4 regions of the Kribbella sp. CA-245084 genome follow, and region 1 is predicted to be linked to each of the others. Evidence: riboswitches for the same ligand, from Rfam matches in the RefSeq annotation. Region 1 holds a riboswitch; each other region holds the start of a gene.
What was found. Region 1 has a riboswitch for cobalamin ahead of cobN (cobaltochelatase subunit CobN). Riboswitches for the same ligand answer to the same signal wherever they lie in the genome.
Positions count from the first base shown of each region.

Region 2: it holds a riboswitch for cobalamin, as region 1 does, so the genes downstream of both, ACQPYH_RS15490 (SCO2322 family protein) here and cobN (cobaltochelatase subunit CobN) in region 1, are expected to answer to the same signal.
Region 3: it holds a riboswitch for cobalamin, as region 1 does, so the genes downstream of both, ACQPYH_RS30965 (ribonucleoside-diphosphate reductase subunit alpha) here and cobN (cobaltochelatase subunit CobN) in region 1, are expected to answer to the same signal.
Region 4: it holds a riboswitch for cobalamin, as region 1 does, so the genes downstream of both, ACQPYH_RS24190 (CbtB domain-containing protein) here and cobN (cobaltochelatase subunit CobN) in region 1, are expected to answer to the same signal.

Region 1 covers NZ_CP192053.1:3,731,117-3,738,579, reverse strand. Annotated here, with positions in the region: gene cobN (cobaltochelatase subunit CobN) at 1-3,453, opposite strand, end outside; cobalamin riboswitch at 3,487-3,610, opposite strand; gene ACQPYH_RS17920 (vanadium-dependent haloperoxidase) at 3,802-5,067, shown strand; gene ACQPYH_RS17915 (DUF3500 domain-containing protein) at 5,069-6,037, opposite strand; gene ACQPYH_RS17910 (histidine phosphatase family protein) at 6,028-6,708, opposite strand; gene ACQPYH_RS17905 (cobalamin biosynthesis protein) at 6,699-7,463, opposite strand, start outside.
Region 2 covers NZ_CP192053.1:3,208,455-3,215,917, reverse strand. Annotated here, with positions in the region: gene ACQPYH_RS15520 (sugar transferase) at 81-1,457, opposite strand; gene pspAA (PspA-associated protein PspAA) at 1,838-2,113, opposite strand; gene ACQPYH_RS15510 (PspA/IM30 family protein) at 2,110-2,934, opposite strand; gene ACQPYH_RS15505 (DUF3043 domain-containing protein) at 3,101-3,688, shown strand; gene ACQPYH_RS15500 (aldo/keto reductase family protein) at 3,710-4,720, shown strand; gene ACQPYH_RS15495 (hypothetical protein) at 4,720-4,929, shown strand; cobalamin riboswitch at 4,929-5,063, shown strand; gene ACQPYH_RS15490 (SCO2322 family protein) at 5,169-5,888, shown strand; gene ACQPYH_RS15485 (energy-coupling factor transporter transmembrane protein EcfT) at 5,963-6,976, shown strand; gene ACQPYH_RS15480 (ABC transporter ATP-binding protein) at 6,973-7,463, shown strand, end outside.
Region 3 covers NZ_CP192053.1:6,500,790-6,508,252, reverse strand. Annotated here, with positions in the region: gene ACQPYH_RS30965 (ribonucleoside-diphosphate reductase subunit alpha) at 1-3,180, opposite strand, end outside; cobalamin riboswitch at 3,314-3,481, opposite strand; gene ACQPYH_RS30960 (DinB family protein) at 3,548-4,129, opposite strand; gene ACQPYH_RS30955 (Fic family protein) at 4,195-5,463, opposite strand; gene ACQPYH_RS30950 (class I SAM-dependent methyltransferase) at 5,568-6,392, shown strand; gene ACQPYH_RS30945 (class I SAM-dependent methyltransferase) at 6,389-7,009, shown strand; gene ACQPYH_RS30940 (hypothetical protein) at 6,996-7,190, opposite strand; gene ACQPYH_RS30935 (3-methyladenine DNA glycosylase) at 7,200-7,463, opposite strand, start outside.
Region 4 covers NZ_CP192053.1:5,035,133-5,042,595, reverse strand. Annotated here, with positions in the region: gene ACQPYH_RS24205 (hypothetical protein) at 1-850, shown strand, start outside; gene ACQPYH_RS24200 (hypothetical protein) at 844-1,233, opposite strand; gene ACQPYH_RS24195 (CehA/McbA family metallohydrolase) at 1,233-3,518, opposite strand; cobalamin riboswitch at 3,628-3,774, shown strand; gene ACQPYH_RS24190 (CbtB domain-containing protein) at 3,815-4,030, shown strand; gene ACQPYH_RS24185 (CbtA family protein) at 4,048-4,905, shown strand; gene ACQPYH_RS24180 ((2Fe-2S)-binding protein) at 4,974-5,567, shown strand; gene ACQPYH_RS24175 (TetR/AcrR family transcriptional regulator) at 5,559-6,155, opposite strand; gene ACQPYH_RS24170 (ABC transporter permease) at 6,233-7,315, shown strand; gene ACQPYH_RS24165 (alpha/beta fold hydrolase) at 7,354-7,463, shown strand, end outside.

The sequences.
Region 1 (7,463 bases):
GTACCCGAAGAGGTAGTCGACGGTCGCCGCCATCTCGAACGCGCCCTTGTACCCGTGCCGCCGCATCGCGGACATCCACCGCGGGTTCACCACCCGGGCCCGGAAGACCCGCTTCGCTTCTTCCTCGAGCGTCCGGGTCTTCACCTGCGCGGGTACGGCGGAGTCGCCGACGTACGCCTTCGGGTTGGAGCCGGTGAGGTGGCGGACCATCGCGATCATGCCGCCGTGATACTGGAAGTAGTCGTCGGAGTCCATGATGTCGTGCTCACGGGTGTCCGCGTTCTTCGCCGCGACCTGGATCCGGGCGTACGCGCGTTCCATCGAACCGCGAGCCTCCGCGCCGTCGAGGTCCTTGCCGTACGCGTACCCGCCCCAGACGGCGTACACCTCGGCCAGCTCGGCATCGGTGCGCCAGTTGCGCGCGTCGACGAGCGGCAGCAGCCCGGCGCCGTACGAGCCGGGCTTGGAGCCGAAGACGCGGGCGGTCGACTGCCTAACTTCGTTGCCCGCAGCAACGTCCGCGTCGACATGGGCCTTGAGGAAGTTGTCCTCGGGCGACTCGTCGAGGGCGGCGACGGTACGCACGGCCTCGTCGAGCAGCGTGACCACATGCGGGAACGCGTCCCGGAAGAAGCCGGAGATCCGGATCGTCACATCGATCCGCGGCCGGCCGAGCTCCTCCAGCCCGACCACCTCGAAGCTCGTCACCCGCCGTGACGCCTCGTCCCACACCGGGCGGCACCCGAGCAGCCACAGCACCTCGGCAAGGTCATCACCCTGCGTACGCATCGCCGACGTACCCCAGATCGTCAACCCGACCGACCGCGGATACTCCCCCGTCTCGGCCTGGTGCCTCGCGAGCAGCGAGTCAGCGAGCGCGACGCCGACGTCCCAAGCGTTCCGGCTCGGGATCGCCTTCGGATCGACGGCGTAGAAGTTGCGTCCCGTCGGCAGGACGTTGACGAGCCCACGAGTCGGCGACCCCGACGGACCTGCCTCCACGAACCGCCCGTCGAGCGCCCGCAGCACGTTCGCCACCTCATCACCTGTGCGTGCAAGGCGCGGCACAACCTCCTCAGCGGCGAACGTCAACGACTGCGCCACGTCTGCAGAGTCCCGGGCCAGCACCTCGGCAACCACGACCGGGACCTTCGTCGGATCCCAGCTCATCGTCTCCATCCCGACCACAAGCTTCCGCGCCACCGCCTCGAGCAGGTCGACACCGTCGGCGCCGCTCACCGCCGGCAGGTCGGCAAGCGTCGCCAGATCGGCGAGGTCAGCGGCCGCACCCGGGTTGGCCAGCAGCTCGGCTTCATCCACCCCGAAGGCCGATCCCAGCGCGGTCCGCAGCCCCGGGATCGAGTACGAACCACCCCACAACTGCCGCGCCCGCAGGATCGCGAGCACCAAGTTCACCCGCGCCTCACCCGCAGGTGCCCCGCCAAGGATGTGCAGCCCGTCCCGGATCTGCACGTCCTTGATCTCGCACAGATATCCGTCGAGATGCAGCACGAACTCGTCGAAGTCGTCGTCCTGAGGACGCTCGTCAGTGTGCAGATCGTGGTGCAGCTGCGCCGCCTGGATCAACGTCCAGATCTGCGCGCGCAGCGTCGGCACCTTCTCCGGATCCAGCGCGGACACGGTCGCGTACTCGTCCAGCAAGTACTCCAGCTTCGCCATGTCGCCGTACGTCTCGGCCCGCGCCATCGGCGGCACCAGGTGGTCGACGACCGTCGCGTGCGCCCGCCGCTTCGCCTGCGTGCCCTCCCCCGGGTCGTTGACGATGAACGGATAGACCATCGGCAAGTTCCCGAGCACCGCGTCCGGCGCGCTGTCGGCCGCCATCCCGATTCCCTTGCCCGGCAGCCATTCCAGCGTCCCGTGCTTCCCCAGATGTACGACGGCCTGCGCGCCGAATCCGCCCTCATCCCGCGACGCCTCCAGCCAGCGGTACGCCGCCAGGTAATGGTGCGACGGTGCCATGTCGGGATCGTGGTAGATCGCGACCGGGTTCTCGCCGAAGCCCCGTGGCGGCTGGATCATCAGCACGACATTCCCGAACCGCAAGGCGGCCAGCGCGATCGCCGGCTCGTCGCCCGAGGTGTCGACGTACAACTCGCCGGGCGCCTCGCCCCAGGCGTCGATCATTGCCGCCTGCAACGACTCGGGAGTGCGACCGAACCAGGTGGCGTAGGTGGACAGCGGGACCTTGGCGACAGCGTTGGCCAGCTGCTCGTCGGTCAGCCAGTCGACGTCGTGCCCGCCGGTCGCGATCAAGCGATGAATCAGCCCGTCGGCCCCGTCCGCGCCCTGCAACTCACTGAGGTCGAGCCCGCCCAGGTCGTACCCGGCCGCTTCCAGCTGACCGAGCAGGACAACAGCCGACGCAGGCGTATCCAGACCGACCGCGTTCCCGATCCGCGCATGCTTCGTCGGGTACGACGACAACACCAGCGCGATCCGCTTCTCCGCCGCCGGCACGTGCCGCAGCCGGGCATGCGCCACCGCGATCCCGGCCAGCCGCGCACACCGCTCGACGTCCGGCACGTAGCGCGCCAGCCCGTCGGCGTCGTACGACTTGAACGAGAACGGGATTGTGATCAGCCGCCCGTCGAACTCCGGGATCGCCACCTGCGTCGCCGCATCCAGCGGACTGATCGCAGCGTCACTCTCCACCCACTGCTCGCGAGTCGACGTCAGCGCGAGCCCTTGGATCAACGGGATGTCGAGCGACGCCAGCGCGCCGGCGTCCCACGCATCGTCCGCACCACCTGCACTGGCGTTCGCCGCCACCGCCCCGCCCGCCGCGAGCAGCGTCGTCACGAGTACGTCGCACTTACGCAGCAGCTCGAACAGCCCGACGTTCTCGGCCGGGTCGAGCCCGCGCAGCGTGCCGCAGTACACCGGAAGAGGTTGAGCTCCCGCCTCGACGACTGCCTCTGCGAGCGCGTCGACGAACGCTGTGTTGCCCGAGATCTCGTGCGCGCGGTAGTACACGATCCCGACGACGGGTCGCTCGTCCTCGACGTACGTACCCCGTAGTCCGTACGCCGGGAGTGCGCGCGGCGGCTCGAACTCGTCGCCGGTCAGCAGCAGCGTGTCCCGCAGGAAGCCGGCCAGGTTGCGGAGGTTGTCCGCGCCACCCTCGCGCAGGTACGCGAGCGCCTCTGTGACCGCACCGGCGGGCACGGTCGACAACGACATCAGCTCGGCGTCGGGCGCTGCCTCACCGCTGACCACGACAGCCGGCTTGCCGGACGCGAGGACCGCGTCGAGCCCCTCTTCCCACGCCCGGCGACCGCCGAGGAGCCGGACGACGACGATCTCGGCGGTGTCGAGCAGCGGTCCGAGCTCGGCGAGCTCGAGGCGGGCAGGGTTCGCGACCTTCCAGCCGGCGTCCGCCTCGGCGGCCGCGAGCAGGTCGGTGTCGGCGGTGGAGAGCAAAAGGAGCACGAAGGCGTTCCTTCCCCGGGGTATCCACGCCCCGAACGGAGGTACGACGGCGGCAGTTCCTGACTCCCCTTACGGGTCACAGTGGCGGGACCGCCCCGGACTCACACCGGGTTCCTGCTGATGCCGTCGATGACGATCGTGACTCTAGCTGACAGTCGCGGCGTACCGGGTGTGGAGTTCCTCCCACGCCAGGCACCGGTCCCGCCGCAGCGAGACCAACGTTTGATGCTTGACCGGGCCAGGGGGCGGTGTTAGCACGGAAGGAAGGGCTTGGACCCGCTGGCGCCCTCCTGCAGCGCACCCGTTGCTTCAGCGCAAGTCGCTCGACTTCGACTGAAGGAGATACCAGTGCGCATCACACTCCCGGCATTCTCGGCCGTCGTGGCTGCCGGACTCGCCGCCTCGGTCATCGCAGTTCCGCCGGCCACCGCGACCCAGCCCGCTGATCCCGCTGTCGTCATCACCTGGAACGCGATCGCGGCCCGGACCATTCTGACCGAGAACGCCACCCCAGTTCCCGTGTCCACGCTCTATTTCGGCTTCGTCTCGATCGCCGTGTACGACGCCGTGGTGACGATCGAGGGTCGTTACCAGCCGTACCTGCGGCAGCCTCGGGCTCGCGGCCGAGCGTCGACCGAGGCCGCAGCGGCGACGGCGGCGTACCGCGTGCTGAACTACTACTTCCCCACCTCGGCCCAGAACCTCGCCGCCGACTATGCAGCGTCGCTGGGCAGCATCCCCGACAGCAGGGCGAAGGATCGCGGGCAGGCCGTTGGCGAGGCCGCAGCGTCATCGCTGATCGCAGCACGAGCAAATGACGGGCGCGGTGCCAACATCACCCTCGACGTCACACCGGCACCGGGCGTGTGGCGCCCGACCCCGGACGCGTTCGCGCCGATGCTCGCTCCCTGGCTGGGATTCGTCCGGCCACTCGCCCTCAGATCTCCCAAGCAGGTCCGGCTCAGCGGTCCCGACCCGATCACCTCGAAGGCCTACGCCCGCGACTTCGCCGAGGTGAAGGCAATGGGCGCCAAGGACGGGACGTCCCGGACCGCAGCCCAGACCGAGACCGCCCTGTTCTGGAACGGGCCGGCGTCGGGGCAGTACAACGCGGCACTTCGCGAGCGCGTGTCCCGGAGTGGGATGGACATCGTCCGGACCGCACGGGCATTCGCTCTGCTCGGCACCAGTGAGGCCGACGCATTGATCGCCTGCTGGCGGGCGAAGTATGACTACGCGTTCTGGCGGCCGATTACCGCGATCCGGTTGGCGGACACCGACGGTAACCGCGCAACCGCACCTGATCCCGCCTGGACACCATTGGTCGCCACGCCGCCGTATCCCGAGTACACCAGCGGGCATGCCTGCCTCACCGGGGCCTCGACGGAGATCTTCAGCCGTCTCTTCGGTGCCCGTTCGATCGACCTGAACGTCTCTTCTCCGGTGACCTCGACGACCCGGCACTATGCCACAGCCACCGCGTTGGACACCGAGACGAAGAACGCCCGCATCTGGCTCGGGCTGCATTTCCGGCACGCAATGAACGACGGTAACCAGCTCGGGCACCGGGTCGCCACGTGGACCGCGAGCCACGAGTTCCTGCCTCGGTCCTGATTCAGCGGTGCATCCCGTAGTGGGCCGCCAGGAGGTCGGTGCCCCAGTCGTTGCGGAGGTCGCGCCAGACGGAGTGGATGTGGTTGGCGTTGTCCTGGGTGTTGTCGTACTCGGCCAGGAAGCTCGGGCCGGCGATCGAGTAGTAGTGCCGGTGCCCGATCCCCGGCTCGGTCTCCCCGGCCCACGCGAACGTCAGCTGCTCGATGCCGTGCTCGGTGATGTCCTGCCAGGTCTGCAGGCCGATCGGGCCGGCCGCGCGTCCGACGTACTGGCCGATGAGGAGGCTGAGGATCTGGCGCTGGTCCTCGTTCATGTCGCCGTACGACAGGCCGCGGTGCAGCAGCGACGCGTCGGCGACCGGGTCGTGGCGGGTCAGGATGTCGTCCGGCGCTTCGTCGGAGACCAGTGCTGTGGTCAGCTGGCCCGGCTCGAGCGCGTGCAGGAGCTGGAAGCCCAGGTCCTGCTCGGCGGCCAGGAAGCGTCGCCCGGCCTTCGGACCGCTGCGGACCTCGGCCGGGTTCGACCCGATGAACTGCGGGGTGAACGCGATCGCGCCTTCGACGAGCGTGACGTGCAGAGCGAGGTGGTGACCGTTGAGCCGCCACGCCCACGGGTCGGTCCCGTTCGGGTCGCCGAGCACCCGGAGGAAGTACCGGTCGCCGACGATCGAGCCCTCCCACTCCCCCGACGCCGGCAGGTCCGGCAGCCCGCGTACGACGACCTCCGCGTCGAGGACCGCCCAGATATCGGCCGCGCCCCGGTCGCTGCACCCGGTCGCGACCAGCCGCTCGACCAGCTTCTGCTGGGTCGGCGTGAGCTCGGTCAAGGCGAGTCCGGGCACCGCGCCCGGCAGATACGTCCATTGCTGGTGGTCCGGTGTGTCGAACGGAGCACGGATCTTCTCGAGCTGGGCCGGCGTGAGGCTCGCCAGCAGTTCGAGGACCGTGTCCCGCGTCTGCGCTACAACCATGCCGATCGCTCCCGTTCCGTCGGTTCGTAAGGCGTCCACTGCTCGAACGGCCGGTCCAGCTTGTACCGGAAATCGGGTTGCCGCAGCAGGACGCGTGTTTCCGCGTTGCCCGGATTGCGCAGCGACTCGAAGAACCGGACCGACCAGTGGAACCAGCGTGTGCAGAACAACCGCATCGTCAGCCCGTGCGAGACCAGCAGCACGTTCCGCGGCGCGTCCGGGTTCTCGAAGTCGCGGTGCATCGTCTCCAGGAACGTCGACACCCGGTCGTACACGTCGGCACCCGACTCGCCCTGCGTGAACCGGTAGAAGAAGTGCCCGAACGAGTCCCGCAGCTTCTCCTGCCGCTCGATGTCCGCGGTGTCCTGCAGGTTGGCCCAGTCCTGCTCGCGCAGCCGCGGCTCCTCGCGCGGCATCTCGATCAGGTCATCCAGCCCGAGCGACTCGAGGGTCTGCCGGGCGCGCAGGTACGGCGAGACGTACACGCGAACCGGCTCGTTCTCGAACAGCTCCCGCAGGTCTTTGCCCGCCTTCACCGCCTGCTCGTGCCCGTGCGGCGTCAGCGGTACGGCGTGATCTGGGATCCGCTCGTAGACCGTCTTGTCCAGATTCGCCTCGGACTCGCCATGCCGGATCAGAACAATCCGCGCCGGCCGATGACTCAACCCCATCGCTTTCCCTTCCGCATGGCGGTCATGGCGGTCATGGCGGCTACGGCTGCCGCAGCCACCCCGACCCGGCGGGCCAGCGCGGCCGTCCTCCGGACGTCAGCGACCGTCGGCGCGGGCCCGTCGCCCAGCGTGCCACGGTCTTCCTGGTAGCTGCCGTAGTCGTTGGTTCCGCCGAGCGTGAGGCCGAGCGCACCGGCGAAGGCCGCCTCGACGGGGCCGGCGTTCGGACTTGGATGCTTGGCGGCGTCGCGCATCCAGACAGCTGTCGCCTCGCGCGGCCGCCCGGCGGCGAGCCCGGTGAGGAGCGCGCAGACCCGCGCCGGCACCAGGTTCAGTACGTCGTCCAAGCGCGCCGCCGCCCATCCGAAGTTCTGGTACTTCGGCGACCTGTAGCCGACCATCGCGTCCAGGGTGTTCGCCGCTCGGTAGCCGAGGAGGCCTGGGATACCGAGGACTCCGCCCCAGATGAGCGGTGCGACGCAGGCGTCCGAGGTGTTCTCGGCGATCGACTCCACCGTTGCGCGGGCCAGCTCGTCCGCCTCCAGGTCGGTGGCGTCGCGGGCACACAGATGGCCGAGGCGGTCACGGGCGGCCGGGATGTCCTTGTCCTCGAGAAGCGCAGCCATCGTCTCCGCTTCGCGTTCGAGGCTGCGCGCACCCAGCACGGTCCAGGTCGCGGCGGCGGTGGCTGCTGCGTGGAGGATCGGATGGTTGCGGGTCACTCGCTCGACTGCGAGGCCCAGCGCGGTGGTGGT
Region 2 (7,463 bases), 520 kb from region 1:
TCCTTCCAGTACAGCAGTCACGAATTCCCCCCTCGGGAATGCACTTCCATAAAAAATGCACAGCCATGAAATGCGTTGCCTCAGTACGCGCCGTCGCTCCCCAGCACGGCACGAGCGGTCTTCCACAAAATGAGCAGGTCCAGCGCGATCGACCAGTTGTCGGCGTACCGCAGGTCGAGCCGCATGGACTCCTCCCAGGTCAGGTCGCTGCGACCGCTGACCTGCCACAGGCCGGTCAGGCCCGGCTTGACGAGCATCCGGCGTGCGTCGTCGATCGCGTACTGCGCGACCTCGGCCGGTAGCGGCGGCCGCGGTCCGACCAGTGACATGTCCCCCCGGAGCACGTTCACCAGCTGTGGCAGCTCGTCGATCGAGAACCGCCGCAGGTACTTGCCGACCTTCGTGATCCGCGGGTCGTCACGCATCTTGAACAGGATCCCGTTGCCCTGGTTCAACGCGTGCAGCTCGGCCTTGCGGGCCTCGGCGTCGGCCACCATCGTGCGGAACTTCAGCATCTGGAACTGCTCCCCGCCGCGGCCCACCCGGATCTGCCGGAACAGCACCGGCCCACGACTGGTGAGCTTCACCAGCAGCGCGGTGACCAGCAGGATCGGCGAGATCCCGAGCAGCAGCAGGCATCCGACCACGCGGTCGAAGATGGTCTTCAGCATGTGCGGTCCGCCGCTCACCGACGGCCGCTCCAGGTGCAGTAACGACAGGCCGGCGACCGGCCGGATCGAGATCCGCGGACCGGCTACCTCGACGATGCCCGGCGAGACGATCAGCTCGACCCCGCGCTGCTCGAGCGCCCAGGACAGCTTGCGCAGCGAGTGCCCGGCCAGCTCCGGATCGGCAGCTACAGCGACCACTTCGACGTCGAACTGGTCGACGCCGGCCAGGATGTCCATCTCGGTCCGGCCCAGCCGTTCGAACTCGGCGTCCTCGAACACGTCGCCGCGTGGCAGACAGCTCGCCACCACGACGTACCCGTCGGCCGGCCGCTCCTCCAGGTGCCGCGTCAGCGTCATCACCTGGTCGTTGCGTCCGACAACGAGTACTCGGCGCATGCACCGGCCGGCGAACCGCCGCCAGGAGATCTGCCGGTGCAGGAACCACCGGCCGACCATCGCCGCGATACAGGTCGTCGGCACCGCGAGGATCACGAACCCTCGGGCCACCTCACTCTTGGTCGCGTACGACGTGATCGCGACCACCGCGGTCAATGCGACCGCGGCCCGGATGATCGAGCGGAATTCCTCCGGTCCGGTGCCGAAGTACCTGGTCTCGTAGCCGCGTTGCAAAGCCACACACGCGATCCACGCGATCGGCAGCAATGCGCCCAGCACGAAGTAGCCGAGGTTGATCGAGGCCCCGAACCGGGCCACCAGCGCCAGCGCGGCACCGATCACCCCGGCGCCGAGATCAGCCGCGAACGATGCCCGACGGTACTTCGCCACCCAGCGTGCCTCGGTGAACCGGGCCGAGCGCGGCAACACTGCCGGCACTTCGTCCGGAACAACCCAGACCGGCCGACGACGCTCCCCTGACGGCGCCGGCCTTAGATCAGCCGGTTCAGCGAGCCCTTCGGACATGACAAACTCAGTCACGCACAGTCACCCCCCACAGGTGATACCGAAACCCGTGACCAACCCACTCCCCGTCACGGACTTCGCCCAACGCCGCCCCCACAACGGCGTGACCCAGACAGTACTACGGGAACGCGGCGGACAAAAGCACTGATCACCAGTGTTTACCGGCGCGCCACCCCGCTCACAGCAAAAGACCCCTGGGACCCGTTTTCGGGGCCCCAGGGGTCTCAAATGATTACTTCAAGTGATCAGCCGGCGATCAAGCCGTCGCCGCTGATCAGTTCACGCATCTCGGCGAGCGAGCTGTCCGACGGGGGCAGGATGGCGTCGGAGTCGTGCAGCTCGTCGTCCGGCACCTTCTCGCCGGACCGGACGAAGTCCAGCAACGCGCCGAAGGCGGACTGGTACGCGGTCTCGTCACCCGACGACACGGCCTTCTCCAGGTCGCCGTCGACGGTGTTGAGCGCGTCGAGCTTCTCGTCGGCCAGTCGCCACTGACCCTCACCCATGATGCGAACGATCACCGAACATCTCCGTCCTGAGGTCTCACCGGCTCGGCGGCCGGCTGCACTGGCTGCTGGGCGGTCTGGGCGGACTGCTGGGCCGCGCCCGGTGCCTCACCGGAGATCTCCTTCGGCGCGCTGCCGCCGGAGAGCTGGGCCTTCATCGCGGCCAGCTCGTTCTCCACGTCGGAGCCGGACGACATCCGGTCCAGCTCCAGGGTGATGTTGTCCTTGACCGTGCCGCTGGCGTCGTCGAGCGCGCCGGAGGCGAGCAGCTCGTCGATCGCACCGGCCCGGGCCTGCATCTGCTGGGTCTTGTCCTCGGCCCGCTGGACCGCGAGACCGACGTCGCTCATCTCCTCGGAGATGCCGGAGAAGGCCTCGTTGATCCGGGTCTGCGCCTCGGCCGCGGTGTAGGTGGCCTTGATGGTCTCCTTGCGGGTCCGGAACGACTCGACCTTGGCCTGCAGCCGCTGGGAGGCGAGCGTCAGCTTCTCCTCCTCACCCTGCAGCTGGGCGTGCTGCGTGGTCAGGTCGTCGATCTGGCCCTGCAGCCCGGACTTGCGGGTCAGAGCCTCCCGGGCCAGGTCCTCACGGCCCATCGAGAGCGCCTTCTGGGCCTGCTCCTGCAGCTTCGCCGACTGGGACTGCAGCTGGGAGGCCTGCAACTCCACCCGCTTGCGACTGGTGGCCACGTCGGCCACGCCCCGCCGTACCTTCTGGAGCAGCTCGAGCTGCTTCTGATACGAGTAGTCAAGGGTTTCGCGAGGATCCTCGGCCTTGTCCAGGGCGGAGTTCGCCTTGGCCTTGAAGATCGTCGACATCCGCTTGAAGATGCTCATCGATATCCGTACCCCTTCTGTGCCGGACTGACGACCCGGCGTGCGTGTCATCCACCCTATGTCCCTATGGGTCACCACACCATCAGGACCGGCCCCGATAAAGTGGTAAGGAGGTCCGGGGACCACCCCGAGTCGCGACCTGCCCTGCGAATGAGGTTCTGACCCCGTGTTCCGTCGTTCCAAGTCTGAAACAGATACCACCGTACCCGCCGAGCCCCAGGGCAAGGCGGGAGGCAAGGGTCGCCCGACCCCGAGCCGCCGCGACGCCGAGGCGGCGCGCAAGGCGGCGTTCAAAAAGCCACGCAACCGCAAAGAGGCCTCGGCGATCCGCCGGGAGAAGGTGCGGACCGAGCGGGGCAAGATGCAGTCGGCCATGCAGACCGGCGACGACCGGTACCTGCCCGCTGCCGACAAGGGCCCGGTGCGCCGCTTCGCCCGGGACTACGTCGACGCCCGGTACTCCGTGATGGAGTTCGCGCTGCCGATCCTGCTGGTGGTGTCGCTGGTCGGCGTGGTGTTCTCGCCGCAGTTCCCGTGGCTGGCCGGGATGGTCAACCTGCTGTTCCTGGCGATGATCCTGCTGATCGCGGCGGACTGGTTCCTGCTGACGGCCGGCCTGAAGAAGTCGGTCGGGGTGAAGTTCCCGAAGGAGTCGACCAAGGGCCTCGGGTTCTACGCCGTTCGCCGGACCATGCAGATGCGTCGCTGGCGGCTGCCGAAGCCGATGGTGAAACGCGGCGAGAAGCCGTCCTGACCTGACTGTAGGGTCAGGCGTATGGACTTTCGCTTTCTCGGCAACAGCGGTTTGAAGGTCAGCGAGATCTCGTACGGGAACTGGCTCACGCACGGGTCGCAGGTGGAGAACGAGCAGGCGAAGGCCTGCGTGCGGGCGGCGCTGGACGCCGGCATCACGACGTTCGACACCGCGGACACCTACGCCAACACGGCGGCCGAGTCGGTGCTCGGCGAGGCGCTGGCCGGTGAGCGACGCGAGTCGCTGGAGATCTTCACCAAGGTGTACTGGCCGACCGGCCCGAAGGGCCCGAACGACACCGGCCTGTCCCGCAAGCACATCCACGAGTCGATCAACGGCTCGCTGAAGCGGCTCGGCACGGAGTACGTCGACCTCTACCAGGCGCACCGGTACGACACCGAGACGCCGCTGGAGGAGACGATGGAGGCGTTCGCCGACGTCGTCCGGCAGGGCAAGGCGCTGTACATCGGTGTCTCGGAGTGGACCGCGGAGCAGCTGCAGGAGGGCCACCGGCTGGCCCGCGAGCTGCGGATCCCGTTCGTCTCCAACCAGCCGCAGTACAGCATGCTCTGGCGGGTGATCGAGGCCGAGGTGGTCCCGGCCTCGGAGGAGCTCGGCATCGGCCAGGTGGTGTTCTCGCCGATCGCACAGGGTGTGCTCACCGGCAAGTACCTGCCCGGTCAGCAGCCGCCGGAGGGCTCCCGGGCCACCGACGAGAAGGGCGGCGCGACGTTCATCAAGCGCTTCCTGACCGACGACGTGCTGACCCGGGTCCAGGAGCTGAAGCCGATCGCGGCCGAGGTCGACCTGTCCCTGTCCCAGCTGGCGGTCGCCTGGGTGCTGCAGAACCCGAACGTCTCCTCCGCGATCGTCGGCGCCTCCCGGCCCGAGCAGGTCACCGAGAACGTGAAGGCATCCGGCGTGAAGCTGGACGACGGTCTGCTCAAGCGGATCGACGAGGTACTCGGCGGCATCGTCGAGCGTGACCCGGCCAAGACCGCGCAGAACTCGCCGCAAGCGCGGGTGGCGTGATGAGCTGGAACTGGCGGTTCGAGACCGCTTCCGGCGCCCTGGTCGACCCGGGTGAGGTCGGCGGGGCGGAGTTCTCGGCCCAGGGTGACGCGGAGAGCTGGCTGGGCGAGGTCTGGCGCGATCTGGCCGACCGCGGCGTCAGCCAGGTCTACCTGCTCGAGGACAACCGTGAGGTCTACGGGCCGATGAGTCTGTCGTCGGCCGAATAGTCACAGAGTAGAGTTCCGGTCGAACCACACGTCTGCGTCACAGGGAAGCCGGTCGAAGTCCGGCGCTGACCCGCAACCGTAGGCCACCCGTCTCCAACTGGAGCCGGGTGGCGAGCCGGACCACTGTGACGCAGGCAGACAGGCTCACCTACCCGCCGTGGTCCGCGGGTGGAGCCCCTACCCTGCCGGTGCAGGCGGGATCTCCTCCACCGGGCTGCGGCCCGAACGAGGACACGAGAATGACTGCACATCGGACCGTACGACTGGTCTTCAGCCTGCTGGCGGGTCTCCTGCTGGCTGGGACTGTCGCAACCGTTACAACAAGCGCAGCCCAGGCCGAGGACGGCTACCGGTTCTGGGGCTACTACCAGTGGACCAACGGCACCTGGGCCTTCTCCCAGAAGGGCGCGGACGCCTACGTCCCGGCGGACGGCGGCGTCGAGGGCTGGCGGTTCGCCGTCGGCGGCGCGAAGCCGCGGGTGCCGCGCGCAGCGGGCGACTTCGACGCGATCTGCGGCAAGACCCCGGCGGAGACCGGCAAGAAGCGGGTGGCGCTGGTCGTCGACCCCGGTACGCCGGAGGACGCGGTCACCGGTGACACGCCGGCCCAGCCGACCGGCACCTGTGTGGTCACGGATCCGAAGTCGAACGGCGCGCAGGTCCTGGCCGCCGTCGCGCCGGTCCGGATCGAGAAGGGCCTCACCTGCGGCGTCGCCGGCTACCCGTCCAAGGGCTGCGGCGACCAGGTGAAGAGCATCAACGTCCCAGCTACCGACGCCCCTGTCACGCTGCAGGTCGGCCCGGCAGTGGGATCGACTGCCGTCCAGCCGACACCGGCCGCGTCCTCGAAGGACGACAGCGGAGCGCCCTGGACCGGCATCATCATCGCGGCAATCGTCGTGGTCCTTCTGGGCGGAGGCGGGTTCGTTCTCAACCGCCGTCGTACTGCGGCTAAGTAGTCGTGCGCGCCGTCCACCACCTCACACTCCCCCGGGCGCTCCACCCGGGGGCCTGGTGGTTGTGGGCGCTCTGTATGGCTGTGGCGGCCAGCAGGACCCGCAACCCGGTCCTGCTGGCCCTGATCCTCGCGGTCACCGGATTCGTCGTGGCAGCGCGCCGGAGCGATGCGCCGTGGGCACACAGCTTCACTGCGTTCCTGAAGCTCGGTCTGGTGGTCATCGGCGTCCGCGTGGTGCTGCAGGCGCTCTTGTCGACCCGCTCGCAGGGGAACACCGTGCTGTTCACGCTGCCGCAGATCCCTTTGCCTGCCTGGGCTGCGGGCGTCAAGCTCGGCGGAGAGGTGACGGCAGAGGCTCTGGTGACCGCCCTGTACGACGGTGCGCAACTGGCCGTCATGCTGTGCTGCATAGGTGCTGCTAACGCACTGGCCAGTCCACGGCGCCTGCTGAAGTCGTTGCCCGGAGCGCTCTACGAGATGGGCGTGGCCTGTGTAGTCGCACTGACCTTCGCACCTCAACTGGTGACCGACGGTCGCCGCATCCGCGCCGCACGCCGTTTGCGCGGCCGCACCCGCGCCTCCTTCCGTACGACGGCCATGCCCGTGTTGGAAGGCGCCCTGGACCGGTCGGTGGAGCTCGCTGCCGCGATGGACTCCCGCGGCTACGGCCGTACGGCGCATGCCCCGCGCGCTCAGCGTCGGCTCACAGCGCTGAGCGTGCTACTCGGACTGCTGGGCATCCTGCTCGGCGTCTACGCGCTGCTGACCGACTCCATGTCGTTCCCGCTCGCCGCGGGCGCACTGGCCGTCGGCGTACTGCTCGCGGTCGGAGCGATGGCCATCGGACGTCAGCGGGTGGCCAGGACGAGGTACCGGCCCGATCCGTGGGCTTTGCCTGAGTGGCTGGTCGTGGCGGCCGGTGCGGTGGCTGCGGGTGCGATGGTGACCGCCGCAGCACGTGGTGTGCACGGGCTGTTGCTGGACGGTCCGTTGGTCGTACCACCGGTTCCCCTGCTGCCGGTTGTCGGTGTACTGATCGGACTGGTGCCTGCGCTGGCCGCACCGCCGTTGAAGAAGGCGGTCGCATGATCGAGTTCGACCGCGTATCTGTGAGGTACCACGGGGCCAGTGAGCCGGCGCTCCGCGACGTGAGTCTCATCGTGCCGGAGGGCGAGCTGGCGCTGGTGATCGGGCGGACCGGGTCCGGCAAGTCCACGTTGCTGCGGGCAATCAACGGACTGGTGCCGCACTTCACCGGCGGCACGCTGTCCGGTCGGGTGCTCGTCGACGGACGGGACACCCGGGAGTACCGGCCGCGGGACCTCGCGGACGTGGTGGGGATGGTCGGTCAGGACCCGATGGCGGGGTTCGTCACCGACACGGTCGAAGACGAGCTGGCTTACAGCATGGAGTCGCTGGGCATGGCTCCGGACGTGATGCGGCGACGCGTCGAGGAGACGCTCGACCTGCTGGGGCTGGCCGACGTACGGGACCGTGCACTGACGTCGTTGTCGGGTGGCCAGCGGCAGCGGACCGCTATCGGAGCAGCGCTGACGTCGCATCCGGCGGTACTCGT
Region 3 (7,463 bases), 2.8 Mb from region 1:
CTCCATCGAACTGTCCGCGAACTCGACCGCGGCATCCGACGAGTACGGGATCCGCAGCGCGAACAGCGCGTCCGCGAAGCCCATCAGCCCGAGGCCGACCGGACGGTGGCGCTGGTTGGCCCGCTCCGATTCCGGGGTCGTGTAGAAGTTCACGTCGATGACGTTGTCGAGCATCCGGACCGCGGTCTTGACCGTGTCCCGGAGCAGCTCGGCATCGAGGCCGTCCCCGGTGAGATGCGCGACCAGGTTGACCGAACCTAGGTTGCAGACCGCGGTCTCCTCGACCGTGGTGTTGAGGGTGATCTCGGTGCACAGATTCGACGAGTGGACGACACCGTCGTGCTGCTGCGGCGAACGCAGGTTGCAGGCGTCCTTGAACGTGATCCACGGATGCCCGGTCTCGAATAGCACCGTCAGCATCCGCCGCCACAGGTCGACAGCCTTGACCCGCTTGAACACCCGGACCTCACCACGATCCGCCGCCGCCTCGTACGCGACGTACGCCTCGGCAAACGCCGCGCCGTACAGATCATGCAGATCGGTCACCTCATTGGGCGAGAACAACGTCCACTCGCCACCAGCCTCAACCCGCTGCAAGAACAGATCCGGCACCCAGTTCGCCGTATTCATGTCATGCGTCCGCCGACGCTCGTCCCCAGTGTTCTTCCGGAGATCGAGAAACTCCTCGACATCGATATGCCAAGTCTCCAAATACGCACACACCGCGCCCTTGCGCTTGCCACCGTTGTGAGCCAGTCCGGCGACTGTCATGTAGGACTCGTCGATATCGACCTCGAGATCGTGCACGACCGGAACCATCGGCGTCCTGCGGACCTCGCGTACCCGGGAGAAGACCATGCCTTCGTGTGTGATCCAGTTGAGCTTCTCGACCGGTGTCACGCCCAGCACTTCGGCGATCCCAGGGACCGCCGGAATGCGGAGATCGTAGGCGTGCACCGGCTTCGAGAAGGCGATCTCGGAGCCGTCCGAACGACGTCCGACGTGTTCACCTTCGCGGATCCGGAACTGGCCGGCGGTGGGAACCCCCAGACGGAGCAGTTGGTAGCGCATGCCGCTGGCCAGCCCGCGCGAGGTGCTCGTGAAGTAGATCTCCTTCCCGCGTGAGATGCCGCCGTCCGTTTCGAGCAGACCACGGATGAGCGCGCGAGTGTGGCCGAGTGGCAGATGCGCCAGTCGCCGCGCGATGCGCTTGGAGTGCGCGTCGTCGTACAGGTCGTCGTACGTGAACGGCAACGTCGCCTCGCCGGGGCCGGCGATCCGGCCGGTGAGTGAATCCCGGCGAGGGCCTCGTCCGGCAGCCCAGTGGATCTGCTGGTAGGTGTCACCGCGACCGGTCTCCCAGAAGTGGATCGACCGGGCAGCGAGGTAGGCGCGAACGAAGGCGAGATGCGTGTCGCGCTGTGGGTTGCCGGACACGCCCCACTGGTTTCGGTCCTTCGACAGGTGTCCGTCACCGAGCAGGATGCCGTACAGCCGTGCGTCGTCCTCGGTCAGATCCCGGACCGGGACGATCTCTTCCGGTACGACCTGAGCGATGTAGTCCCCCTTGCTGAGCATGCCTGCCTCGACCCATCCGGCAGTGACCTTGCCGTTCGCGAGCCACCGGTAGGTGCGCTCGTTGCTCTGCTCCATCGGCACACCCTGGATCGCGTAGAACGGGTGTCCGGCGGTTACGAGCAACGGGTCGATCGAGTGCTTGACGTCGACCTCGACCATCGGGCCGTCCTGGTCGTACACGAAGGTCTTCGTCACCTCGCGATACCGGCCACTCGCGCCGAGGACCAGGTCACCGACGGCGATGTCACTGATCGGCTGTGCACCCGCGGCGGTGTAGACGAGGGTCTCGGGACCGAAGCACTGGTTCACAGCTACGGCGGTGTCGTTGGCTATTTTGAGGAAGGGGACGACGCCCTGGGACTCGCCGTTGGTGCCGCGGATTTTGGCGCCGATGCCGCGGACCGGGGTCCAGTCGTTGCCGAGGCCGCCGGAGTACTTCGCGAGGAGAGCGTTGTTGCGGATGCCGCTGAAGATGCCGGCCAGGTCGTCCTCGACCGTGGTCAGGAAGCAGGACGAGAGCTGCGGCCGGGTGGTGCCGGAGTTGAACAGCGTCGGCGTCGACGACATGAACCGGAACGAGCTGAGCAGTTCGTAGAACTGGATCGCCCGCGCCTCCCGGTCGTCCTCGCGCAGCGCCATCCCCATCGCGACCCGGAGGAAGAACGCCTGCGGCAGCTCGTATCGAACCTTGTCGAGGTGCAGGAGATACCGGTCGTACAGCGTCTGCAGGCTGAGGAACGTGAAGTCCAGATCGGCCTCGGGCCTGATCGCGGCGGCGAGCCGCTCGAGGTCGAATGTGCCGAGCTCGGGGTCGAGCTGGCCGGCCTCGATCCCGGTCCGGATGTACTGCGGGAAATAGGTCGCGTAGGCCTCGGCCATCTCGGCCTGGCTGGCCTGCCGCGGCTCGCCGTGGACACGCCCCAGCGCCTCGCGCCGGATCTGGTCCAGCAGCAACCGGGACGCGGCAAAGCTGTACTGCGGCTCGGTCTCGACGAAGCCGCGCGCGGCCATCACCAGCGCTAGCTCGACCTCGTGCTGCGCGATGCCGTCGTAGCAGGCGCCGAGCGTCTCGTTGAGGATCAGCTCGGGGTCGACCGCGTCGAGCCCGGCTGCCGCCTCCGCGACGATCACTCGCAGCCGGTCGACGTCGAGTGGGGACCGGGTGCCGTCGGCCGCGCGGACGGTCAGCGCCGGCTTCTCGGTCACGCCGGCCGCATCGGCAGGCGTGCGAGCCTTGGTCCGCTCCTCGCGGTACAGCACGTAGGCGCGGGCGACCTGGTGCTCGCCGGCGCGCATCAGCGCCAGCTCGACCTGGTCCTGGATGTCTTCGACCTGGACGCTGCGGCGCGCGTCGCCGCGGCTGGTGAGGGCTCCGACGACCCGGCCGGTCAGGTCGGTCACCAGGTCGCGGACCCGGTGGGTGGCGCCGGCGTCGGCGCCCTCGACCGCGAGGAAAGCCTTCGTGACGGCGACGGAGATCTTGGTGGCGTCGAACGGCGTACTGCTGCCGTCGCGACGGATGACGGTGAGCTCGATCGGCTGGTCTGCCGCGATCCCCGAGAACGGGGACGGGGATGCAGCCGTTGAGGAAGCAAGGGTCACAGGTGTGCTCTCCACAAGAGTTCGGAAGCCTGGAACCACGCGAGCAGGCGCACGACGGGACCGGCAGCACCGGCCGGGAACACTGCCGTCACGCCCTGCGACCCACCCGCGAGGTCTCGGACCGCATGCACCGGCGGTGCATGCGCCGGTGGCAGGTATCCGGACTTGCGGACGCCTCTCGACAGCACGTCCGCTCACCGTTGCGGGGCAGCTCCGGACTCGCACCGGATTCCCCTGTTGCCTCGGACTGGCCCACATCTTGTGGTGCCGACCACTCCGAACCACCAGCAGTAGTGATGCTAGGCCGAGAGATCTACATCTTGTGGTAGCGCCACGCCGCGTGTCGCACATCTTGTGGTCGCCGATCTCACGCCGCGACCGCGTAGAGGTCCTGGAGCGTCATGATCTCCGAGCCGTGGTGGATCAGCTCGCGATTCAGCCGCAGCACGACATGGCCGAACGGCTCGCCGGCATCCAGCTCGTTGGCCTGGCTCAACCCGACCGTCATCACCTGGTCCTCGTCCAGTGCAGCGATCGCGTCGCGCCACGCCTCGACCCAGTAGGTCAGCCAGGCGACCGCGTCGCGCGCGTTGCCGTGCAGGTTGATGTCGGCGCGCCCTTGCTGACTCGCGCCGAACGTCCACTCCCACCGCTCGAAGAAGGTCTCGGTCAGATGGGCGATCAACCAGGCGATCGTGCGGGGACCGCGATGGTCCGGCTCATCGGGCCACTGTGCGACCCATTCGCCGGATCCGAGTGATCGGAAGTGACCGGCGTAGTGCCGCCGGACGACGGTCAGCGCCTCGCTGCTCGGTCGCCAGAAGTACTGCTCGTCGGTCAACTGCGCGAGTCGGCCGGACAGCACCATCCAGCTGAAGCCGAGCTGGCCGCGCACCATGGCCATCGCCGATGGCTTGTGCAGGATGTCCCAGTCGAACGCCTCCGACATCACTTCTCCCCTGTACGATCGAACATATGTTCGAATTCTTGCTCGCCGGGGAGACGAAAGTCAATTCACTGGTGTGTCGGTTCTGGCCTCGATGGAACGGGTCTGCTAGGTGCCTCGATCCGGGTGTCCGCGGCCGGGCTGGCGAAGCGGCGTTCGAGCAGCGTGAAGGCGTCGATCAGCTCGGGCGCCTCGTAGACGCGATTGCGCCGGCCGTCGGTGACCTCGCGCAGGATGCGCGCCTCGACCAGCCGGGCGAGCCCTTGGTTGGCGGCCTGCTGCGAGCGGTCGATGAGCTGCGCCGCGGCGGCGAGTGTGAGGACCGGCGCGGCGGGCAGCGCGTCGATGAGCAGTTCGGTCGCGGAGCCCGCCCGGACCGGCGCCGCACGTTCCCGCCAGGCGGCCTTGAGGTCGACGGCGGTCTGCTCGAAGCGCGCGGCTTCGGCGGTCGCGTGTGTGCAGGCCATCGCGAACATCCGCAGCCACGGGTTCGCGGCAGCGCGGGCCTTCGGGGTCGTCGCGCGTCCGACGTACCGGAAGGCGGTCAGGGCGTCGACGTACTCCGTTGCGTGCGTCGCGAGCGAGAGCGATACCGGCGGCACGGTCCGCGTGACCAGGCCTTCGGCGCGCAGGATCAGGTGGATCAGCGCGCGCCCGGTCCGGCCGTTGCCATCGGCGAACGGGTGGATGGTCTCGAACTGCGCGTGCGCTATCGCGGCCTTCGCAAGGACGGGCAGCCGCGACTCGCGGACGAACGTGATCAGGTCCTCGAGCAGCTCGGGGATCAGCTGCGCCGGCGGCGGGACGTAGTACGCCTCGGCGGGGGAGCGGCCGCCGATCCAGTTCTGCAGGTAGCGGATCTCGCCCGCGTACTCCGAGTGCGGCGACTGCGCCATCAGCAGGCGATGCGCCTCGAGCAGATGCTCGACCTCGAGCTTGTCGCCGGCCTGCACGGACTCGGTCACCCAGGTCATCGCGTCGACCGCGCCGAGCACCTCCTCGGCCGTCACGTCCCGCGTTCGCTCCCGCAGTACGTCGGCCTTCAGCAGCCGTCGCGCTCCGACGACGAGCCCCTCGATGTGCGACGACCCGACGGCCTCGGCCCGCAGCAGCAGTCGAGCCAGCGCCTCGCTGTTCGTCAGCACGGCCGCGGTGGCGTCGAGCCGCGCCAGATCGCCCGCGGCGTCCTCGAGCACCGCGAGTACGTCGTCGCTCAGGTCGAACTCACGCCCGACCAGCGGATCGGGGAAGTACAGCTCGTACGACCCGCCGAGCCGCTCCGCCCGGGTGAACCCGTCGGGGTGTCCGGGCCACCGATGTAACTCCACCCGTGCCATACCCTTATTCAACCTTATCCACAAACCTTGAACAAGACTTGTGGATGTGAGCGCACCAGCCTGTGGACCCAGCTGTGGACCTGGCTGTGGGCAGACTGCTGGCTGTGACTCTCGACGCGCAGACCCTGGAGATGGTGGCCGCCAACGAAGCCGACTGGGACGCCCGGGCGCCGCTGCACGCGGCGAGCGACTTCTACGACCGGCCCGCGGAGTTCTGGTTCGCCGACTACGAGTGGGAGGATCTCGGGCCGCTCGAGGGTCGCGACGTACTGCACCTGCAGTGTCATCTGGGCACCGAGACGATCGCGTTCGCGCGCCGGGGCGCTCGGACCAGCGGGCTCGATCTGTCGAGCGAGTCGTTGGAGGCCGCGCGACGGATCGCTGACGAGGCGGGCGTCGAGGTCGACTACGTGCACGCGAACGTCTACGACGCCGTCGATGCGGTCCAGGGCAAGCAGTTCGACATCGTCTACACCGGCAAGGGCGCGCTCTGCTACCTCCCTGACCTGAAGGAGTGGGCCGAGGTCGTCCGCGACCTCCTCAAGCCTGGTGGCGCTCTCTACATCGTCGAGTTCCACCCGCTGCTGAACTCACTCCGCGAGGTCTCACTCCCCGGCGAGTCCGACGAGTTGGTCCTCCGTGCCGACTATCTCGAAGGCCGCGGCCCGATCGCCCACGACTCCACCGTCACCTACACCGGCGACGAGGTCCCGGGCCGCCAGACCAGCTACGAATGGCGCCACGGCCTCGGCGAAATCACCACCACCCTCGCCACCGCCGGCTTCCACCTCACCAGCTTGCGCGAGTCCGAAGTACTCCCTTGGCCCCGCTGGTCGACCATGCAACAGACCCCGGAAGGCTGGTGGCGCCTCCCGGACGACGCCCCACGCATCCCGCTCCTGTTCGCCCTGAAGGCGACCAAGCCATGAGCCGCAACGAGCGCGAGCAAGATCTCATCGCCTACTACTCCAACGAGATCGGAGCGCGGACCGACCGCGCTCTGCCCGAGCCGCGGGTCGCCCGTCGCGATGCCTTCCTCACCCGGCTGCGCGACGAGGGCCGGCACAGTGTCGTCGAGCTGGGTTGCGGCCCCGGGCGGGACGGCGAGGCGATCGCTGGGGCTGGTTTCGCGTACACCGGGGTCGACCTCTCGCCGGCGAGCGTTGAGGCCTGTCGGTCGCTCGGGCTGGATGCCCGGGTGGCGTCGGTGCTCGAGTTGCCGTTCGAGGACGGGACGTTCGACGCGGGATGGACGATGAGCACCTTGCTGCACGTCGCCGACGAGGATCTGGACCAGGCACTCGGTGAGATCGTTCGGGTGCTGCGGCCGGGCGCGCCGTTGGCGGTCGGGCTGTGGGGGAGTGCGAGCGGCGGCGAGAACGTGTGGGACGACGGAAAGGGCTATGGGCCCGGGCGGTTCTTCAGCATTCGCACCGACGACGGACTCCGTGCAGTGCTCGAGCGGTACGGCGTGCTGACGGAGTGGGCGACCTGGGACGACGAGAGCGCCCTGCACTACCAATGGGCCGTGGTCAGCGCTTCTTAGTGCCGCGGAAGGCTACGTAGATCAGGGCGACGCCGAAGGCGGCGACGATCGGGCCGACTGTTGCCCAGACGGTGTTGCCGGTCATGGAGCTGCCCTTGACGTAGCCGAGGCCTTGCAGGGTCCAGACGCCGCCGATCGCGATGAGCAGTGCGGCGATGGCAATGGCGACGATCTTTCCCATGGGGCGAGGTTATCCGAGGAGCGCGTCGCAAAGGGTCACGAGTTGGCGGCGGAGTGGGCGGGCGCGATCGGCGAAGGATCGCTGGGCTGCTGTGTACTCGGCTTTGCCCTCGGGCGTCTCGATGCGGACCGGCGCGTAGCCGAGCGGGGCCAGGTCGTACGGCGACGCCTGCATGTCGAGCGTGCGGATGTCGCGGGCGAGCTCGAAGCAGTCCAGCAGCAAGGGGCTTGGCGTGAAGGGCATGAGCTTGGATGCCCACTTGTAGAGGTCCAT
Region 4 (7,463 bases), 1.3 Mb from region 1:
GGACGACGCCGGTCATGTGATGGACACGGTGAAGGTCATCCAGGACTCGACCGGTGGCTACCTCGCGGTCTCGCACCACATGGCGAGCGACGGGCACTTCCGGGTCAACCTCGCGACGTCGACGGATCTGCTCAACTGGCACTGGGTTCGAGAGCTTGCCGGGAGCAACACCGGCCCCGCGTCGCAGCCGACGATCGTCCAGGCGTCGAACGGCGGGTTCGTGCTCGCGTGGGAGCAGGAGCAGCCCGGCGGCGGCAACAACCATCTAGCCTTCCGGTACTTCGCCAATCGCGCGGATCTCCTGGCCGGCAACGTCAGCCGCGCGTACGACGCACCGCGCCGGCTCTCGTCGTGCGCAGAAGGCACCCCGAACATCTACAGCGTCACGCTGTCACCCGACATCGATCACTCGACGATCGACATCGGCGGCCACTACTGGTGGAACTGCGACCGCGACCGGCAGCAGCGCGGCACGCTCACCAACTTCAACTCGTGGTCCACGTCCGCCCAGCCGAACTTCGACAACGCACTGCTCTACTGGGGTGTCAACGGCAACATCGGGGACCGCGACAACACGACGTTCCAGGGCTACCGCTTCGGGCTGATCGAGGGCCAGTACACCAAGGGCGACTTCGGCTCGTGGCGCACGTTCGTCTACGACTACCAGACCGGCAACGCGGACCGCACGACGATCCAGACCAACGGCGGCAGTACTGCGTTCGCCAATCCCACCATCACGAACTTGAAAGCTCCGAACGGCCAGCCGGCCTTCGTGGTGACGCTGTTCATCCCCAGCGAAGGCGCGGCGGCCGGCGAGTCCGGCGAACTGATCTATTACAAGACCTACTGACTGCGGAGAAGCAGATGCATCGCACTGTGGTTGGCGAGACCGCCGAGCGCGCCTAGCGCCCGGAAGTTGAGGGTCACGTCCACGACGGTGGGGGAGTCGAAGCGGACCCGGATCGCTCCCTCCTGGCGTGGTTCGCCGGTGAGGTCGTGCGGTGGCAGGTCGAGTTCGACGCCAGGGACCGGGTCGCTCTCGATGACGAGCTGCCCGGTGACGTAGCCGTCGTTGACGATCGTCATATCAATCGGATGCCAATGACCCGGAGCGACCGGCTCCACCCGGGTCGCGGTCCGGGCGACGTTCACGCGGGCCTCCGGGTTGATCGTGACGGAGATCGGCGCCTTGGTGTCGACCGGGCCGCAGCAGCCGGCGGGTTCGCCGTACATCAGTCCACCTCGGATTCGTCGCGACGGGTCACGTAGGCGGCCTGCGCGGCGTCGTACGCCTCGCGTGCCTCGGCTCGTTCGGTCTCGCGGATGAAGCCGGACTTCGCCTTCCAGAGCGCGTCGACCGAGTCGTGCAACCACTGCGCGCTCCGCCGGGACGCGCGGATCGGCTGACCCGCGAGCTCGACGAAGATCGGCTGGGTGTGCACGCTGCGCAGGATCCGCAGCGCCACCCAGGACGAACGCTCCAGCGGTACGTCGAACTCGATCGCCTGCTCGTTGCCGTCAGCAACCAGCTCCTGCGACCCGACCGGCACGCCGTTGACGAGCACCTCGACCAGCACGTTGCGGGTCCGGCCGATCCTCGAGCGTTCGAGATGCCAGCCGACCGGAGCGCTGTACGCCGGTTGCCCCGCGGCCGGCAGCGCCGGCGGATCCTCGGGCAACCACGCCGCGACCGTCGCGCTGACCCGGACCGGTCCCGCGGCGTCCGCCGTCTGCTCGCGGCTCGTGTCGCCGTCGATCGCGAAGTCGTAGACGTGACTGCGGCCGTCGCCGAAGTACGACGCCCTGTCCTTCAGTCCGCCGAGCCACGATTCCAGCGCCTGCGGGCCTTGTGGCGGCTCGGGCAGTTGGACGTAGGTGCGCCCGACGCCCGGGCCGTCGTCGTAGATGCAGGGGTAGTCGGTCTCCCCGAGCATCAGCGTGCGGTAGCCGACGTTCAGCAGGTGGTACCAGATGTTCAGCTCCGAGGCGGGATCGAACTCGGCGCCGCACTGGAAGTCGGCCGCACCGAGCGGTACGTCGACGATGATCTCGTTCGAGCCGATCGACTGGAAGCCCGGAATCACGTAGTTCGGCAGCTCACTCGTGCTGACCGAGAGGCCGAGTCCGCAGTGCGCGTAGCCGACCATCGCGTTCTGCGCGTGACCCCAGCGCATGACCGGCAGGTTGTACGACGGCCAGTCCTCGATGATCTTCGTACCGGGATAGTCCTGGTCGGTCAGCCCGAGCAGGATCACGTGACCGGAGTGGCTCGACGGGAAGCCCGACACCTCGAGGTCGTACCGGAGCAGGCTCTGGCCGTCGTGGTCGGTGTCCTGCGGATCCCAGTTCATGCCCTGCGCCTGCTGCATCGCCGGCCACTCGAGCTCGGCGCGCGGGCTGATCGACGAGCCGCTGAAGAACTGCTTCTGGTGGTAGTAACACGGTCCCCAGGTGAGCACGCTGCCCATCCACAGTCCCTCGCCGCGGACGTGCCGGATCATCGTCTCCGGGTTCACTCCCTCGGACGGCACGCTGTAGTGCGAGCAGCCGCCGGCGTGGATATGCGGATCGCCCGAGTAGTAGCCGTGCCGGGCCGGATCGGCCCAGCGATCGAGCTCGATCGTGACCGCGTCGTCGTCGGGCGTGAGATCGACCTCCACGCGGACCTCGCGGTACTCCGGTCCGCGGCGGGCCGAGATCTCGTACTGACCGCTGGGGAGCGTGATGACCTCGCCGGTCGCGCGGTAGACGTGTTCGTGGAAGAACATGTCGGGCGCGAGCCGCATCCCCTTCGACGGGTAGGAGCGCCGTTGGGAGTCGCGAACGGTGAGCGCCGCAACGCAACTGCTCCCGTCGGGCTCGCGGATGTCGAACCGGATGTCGCGCGCAGGCAGGCAGTCGAACTCGTACGACGCCTGGTACGGGCGATTCTCGGCCCCCATCCGCCGCCAGGCCTTCGCCATCGGCGGTCTGGTGTAGCTGTGCTCGGCCTCCTCGACGGCCAGGACGAACCCCAGCTCGCCGCTCTGGCTGCCGCCGTCGCGGCTGTAGAGGCTGATCACCTTGTACTCGACGTCCAGGCCCGAGATGTCGGTCGGCCCGGCCAGCTTCACCTCCAGCCAGCTGCTCTTGATCCTCGGAACGATCGTCAGCGTGTCCGCCATCGCGATTCGCGCGGCGTGGCTGTGGTAGTCGACTGTGTTGAGCACATGGTTCGACTGTGCGGCGAGATCGCCGACCAGCCGGTGCGGGTTGTCGATCCGGACCAGGAAGCTGCGCCAGCCGTGTTGGACGAGGCGCGGCGGCGCGGCGCCCGGCGTACTGATCGGCAGTCCTTGCTCGTCGATGGAGACGTCGACGAGGACAAACGGACGGAGCAGGTCCTCAACTGCGGCGGAGGACTGGGTGTCGTCGGCCAGCTTGGCCAACTGACTGGCAAGGTCGTCGGGTAGTGGTTCACCGATATCGCGGAGTTTCTCAACAGCTCGGGTGGCAGAAGCATGCAGCGGCTGGAACACGGGGCCTCCTCGGGGTGCACCGGCCTCCGAGCTTAACGGCCCGACCACGAGTGACCGGAATGGTTTTCCACAGGCAACCCGTGTGACGGGAGTGATGTGAGCAACCCGCAATTGACGTGCCCGGACGGCGTCCGTACTCTCGCAACGTAGTGACGGCGCAAGGAAGCCGATGAGATTTCGGCACGGTCGCGCCACTGTGAACCGTTCGCCTCGTGCGAGCGGTGAGTCAGATACTTCGCCGTCACGACGCTCCATTGGATGAGGGACGCACGATCCCCTAGAAGGAGGCTCTACTCGTGAGCAATCTGTCTGCTCCCACCTCGGTTTCCACGCCGGTCGTCGTACCGGTCTCGCGGGCTGTGATGTGGCTGGTCGGCACCGCGATCGTCGCGTTCGCGCTCTACTACTTCATCGGCGTCGATCAGGGTGCGTACTCGATCTTCGGCAAGGACATGCACATCCACGAGTTCGTGCACGACGCGCGGCACTTCCTCGGCTTCCCCTGTCACTGATCTGACTGACAACTGACATGGAAAGAAAACTGATCCTGCGCGGCGCACTCGCCGGCGCAGTGGCCGGGCTGATCGCGTTCGTCTTCGCGCGGATCTTCGCCGAGCCCCAGATCCAAGCTGCTATCGACTACGAGAGCGGTCGCGACGCCGCGCAGCACGAGCTGGACCACGCGGCCGGGTTGCCGGTCGAGCATGCGGGTCACGAGATCTTCAGCCGGACGTTGCAGGCGAATCTCGGAGCCGGTGTCGGCATCGTGCTGTTCGGTGTGGCGATGGGCGCGCTGTTCGCGGTCGCCTACGCGATCTGCCTGGGCCGGGTCGGCAAGCTGCGCCCGCGCAACCTGGCGATGCTGGTCGCGCTCGGCGGGTTCGTCGCGGTGTACTTCGTGCCGTTCCTGAAGTACCCGGCCAACCCGCCGTCGATCGGGCACGAGGACACGATCCACGACCGGGGCAATCTGTACCTCGCGATGGTGGCCTGCTCGATCGTGCTGCTGATCGGCGCGGTCCTGCTCGGCAAGCGTCTCCAACCACGCTTCGGCAACTGGAACGCGACACTCCTCGCGGTCGCGGCGTACGTCGCGATCATCGGCGTACTGATGGCCGTGCTGCCCTCGGTGGGTCAGCTGGCGGCGAATGTCGAGGAGTTCGGGCGGCACGCGACCGAGACACCTCTGCCGCTGACCGATGACAAGGGCACCATCGTCTTCCCAGGCTTCGACGCGGACCGGCTGTACGCGTTCCGCCTCTACTCGGTCGGCGCGCAGGTGCTGTTGTGGGGCGCCATCGGCCTGATCTTCGGTCCACTCGCGGAGCGCCTGCTCCAGCCGCGCAAGTCCAGTACCAAACAGGCGGAGCCGGTCGCGAACGCATGATGCTCGGCCCGTTCTTCGAACACGAACAACACCCCTCGGGTACGGCGCCGGCCGCACCGTGGCGGAGCATGTCGGAGCTGCTCGACGACCCCGCCGTACTCGAGGACCGGGTGATGACGACCCGCGCCTATCTAGCGGCCGCGGGCGGTCAGGAGCCCGAAGCCGTCGAGGTCCGAGTAGCGGCATCGATCACCCACCTCGGACTGGTCGCGCGCCTGGTCTCACCCGCTTTGGCCGCTGCGGTCCTGGGCGACGGCGTCCCGCCCCTCGACCTGAACAGCGTCCATTGGCAACCAGTCCTAGGCGGAGCCTTTCCTCTGTCCCTCGCTCCGCCAAGCAAGTCCCGCGACCTGGCCACCGAGTTCTTCGAAGGCCCCGTCCCAGCTCTGGCCACGATCACACAGCGTTTCGGAGTCTCTGACCACATCCTCCGGGGCAACGTGGCCTCCGCCGTCAATGGCGCATCCGTTGCCCTCAGCAACGCAGCACCCCAGCTAGCAGACCAAGCCGGCAGAACGGCCGCGCAGCTCCTCGCACACCCAACCCTGCACGACATCCACACCACCACCGACGGCTTCCGCCGCCGCAGTTGCTGCCTCATCTACCGAGCCGCTCCCAACCACGCCGGCGCCCTCTGCGGCGACTGCGTCCTCTCAGCCTGAAGGTGGCCACAGCGCCCGCAGCGCCTCCGGGACGTCGGCGACAGCGTCGGGTCCGAGGAGCGCGAGCTGCTGGATGTAGCCGACCAGAATGGCGATCGTCACGGACGCCAGTGACTCCGCGGACGGGCCGGCCGGCAACGTGTTCGTCCGCTGGTAGTGAGCGACGACTTCGGCCAGCTCGGACCGGAGCCCGGTAAGCACCTCGTTGAACGCCGCCCCGATCCGGGGATCACGCAGCGCCTCGGTCCAGGCCTGTACGCCGATACCGGCGAGCCCGTTCTCCCGGTGCTTGGCCTGGATGGTCTCGACCGCCGCGGCGAGTGCGGCGCCGAAGGATCCGTCGGCACGTTCCTCCGTGACGGCGCGCATCATCGCGCCGATCTGCCGGATGTTGTCCTCCACGATCGCGACGACCACCTCGTCCTTGCCGGCGAAGTAGCGGTAGACCGCGCCGGAGGACAGGCCGGCCTCCGCGAACAGGTCGTGCATTGACGTCGCGTGGAACCCGTTGCGCGCGAAGGCTCGGCGGGCGGCGTCGAGGATGTACTCCCGCCGGGCGTCGCGATACCTCTCCGATGTTCTCGGCATGAGCAGGAGTATAGTCGAAAGAGAACGATCGTTGTCGTTTAGTGAGAGCATCTAACTCAAGTCCGAAAGGCGCAGAAGTGCCCAAGAATCCGCTCGTTCACCACCCGCCGTGGCGCCAGCTGCTGATCCTGTCGGTGATCGCACCGCTGATCGTCGGTCTCGCGGTCCTGGCGTTCACCTGGCCGGCGTCCCGGACCGAGGCCCGCAGCCTCCCGGTGGGCGTGGTGGGCACCGGGGTGGCCGCGCAGAAGGCAGCCGAAGGCCTGACCAATGCCCGGCCAGGCGCCTTCGACCTGCACCTGTATGCCAGCGACGCCGAAGCCCGGTCGGCCATCGAGCACCGCGAGGTGTACGGCGCGTTCGAGGTGAGCAGCCGCCGCATCGTCTTTCTGACCGCCAGCGCGGCCAGCCCGGCCGTTGCCCAGTTGCTGACGTCGGCCGCGGGGGCGATGGCAGGTCAGCTCTCGTCGACCACCCAACCAGTGGCGGCCTCGGTGGTACAGGATGTGGTTCCGACGTCGAGCGACGATCCGCGCGGCTCGACCTTCGCCGCCGCGATGACGCCGCTCGTGCTCGGCGGAGTGATCCTCGCCGTGATGGTCGCCGTACTGGTCGGCTTCAAGCCCGCCGTGCGAGAGATCGTGGCTCTGGCGGTGGTCTCGTGCATGGCCGGCGCGTGTGTGCATCTGGTGGCGCAGGACTACATCGGCGCGTTGCCGGGGAATCGGATCGGGACCTGGGCTTCGCTATCGCTGATGCTGTTCGCGATCAGTAGCTTCGTGGCCGGCATGGCCGCGCTGCTGGGCCCGGGCGGCGTTGCAGTCGGCGGCATCCTCATGGTCTTCGTCGGGAATCCGTTCGCGGGAGTGAGCTCGGCGCCCGAGCTGATGCCGTCGGTGGTCGGTCAGTTGGGGCAGCTGATGCCGCCGGGCGCAGGTGCGAACCTGCTCCGCAGCGCCGCCTACTTCAACGGACACGGCGCCGCGCAGCACGCCGTCGTACTCGGTGTGTGGAGTGTCGTCGGGATCGCCGCGATCCTCGAAGGTCATCGCCGGGTGGCGCATCGTCACAACGCCCGGCACAGCAACGACCTGCTCGCGGACAGCCCGCTGTACGAGGCGTTGAGCGATGTCACAGCTGAGAGCGGTGTCCGGACCTAGAGGCAAGTGGGCGATCTTCGACCGAACAGGAGAGATTCATGAGCAGTGACATCAGTGACAACAGGGGCACGGGCCAGCCGACCATCGTGCTGGTCCACGGTGCCTGGGCGGACGCGTCGAGCTGGTCTGGCGTCATCGATCGGCTGCA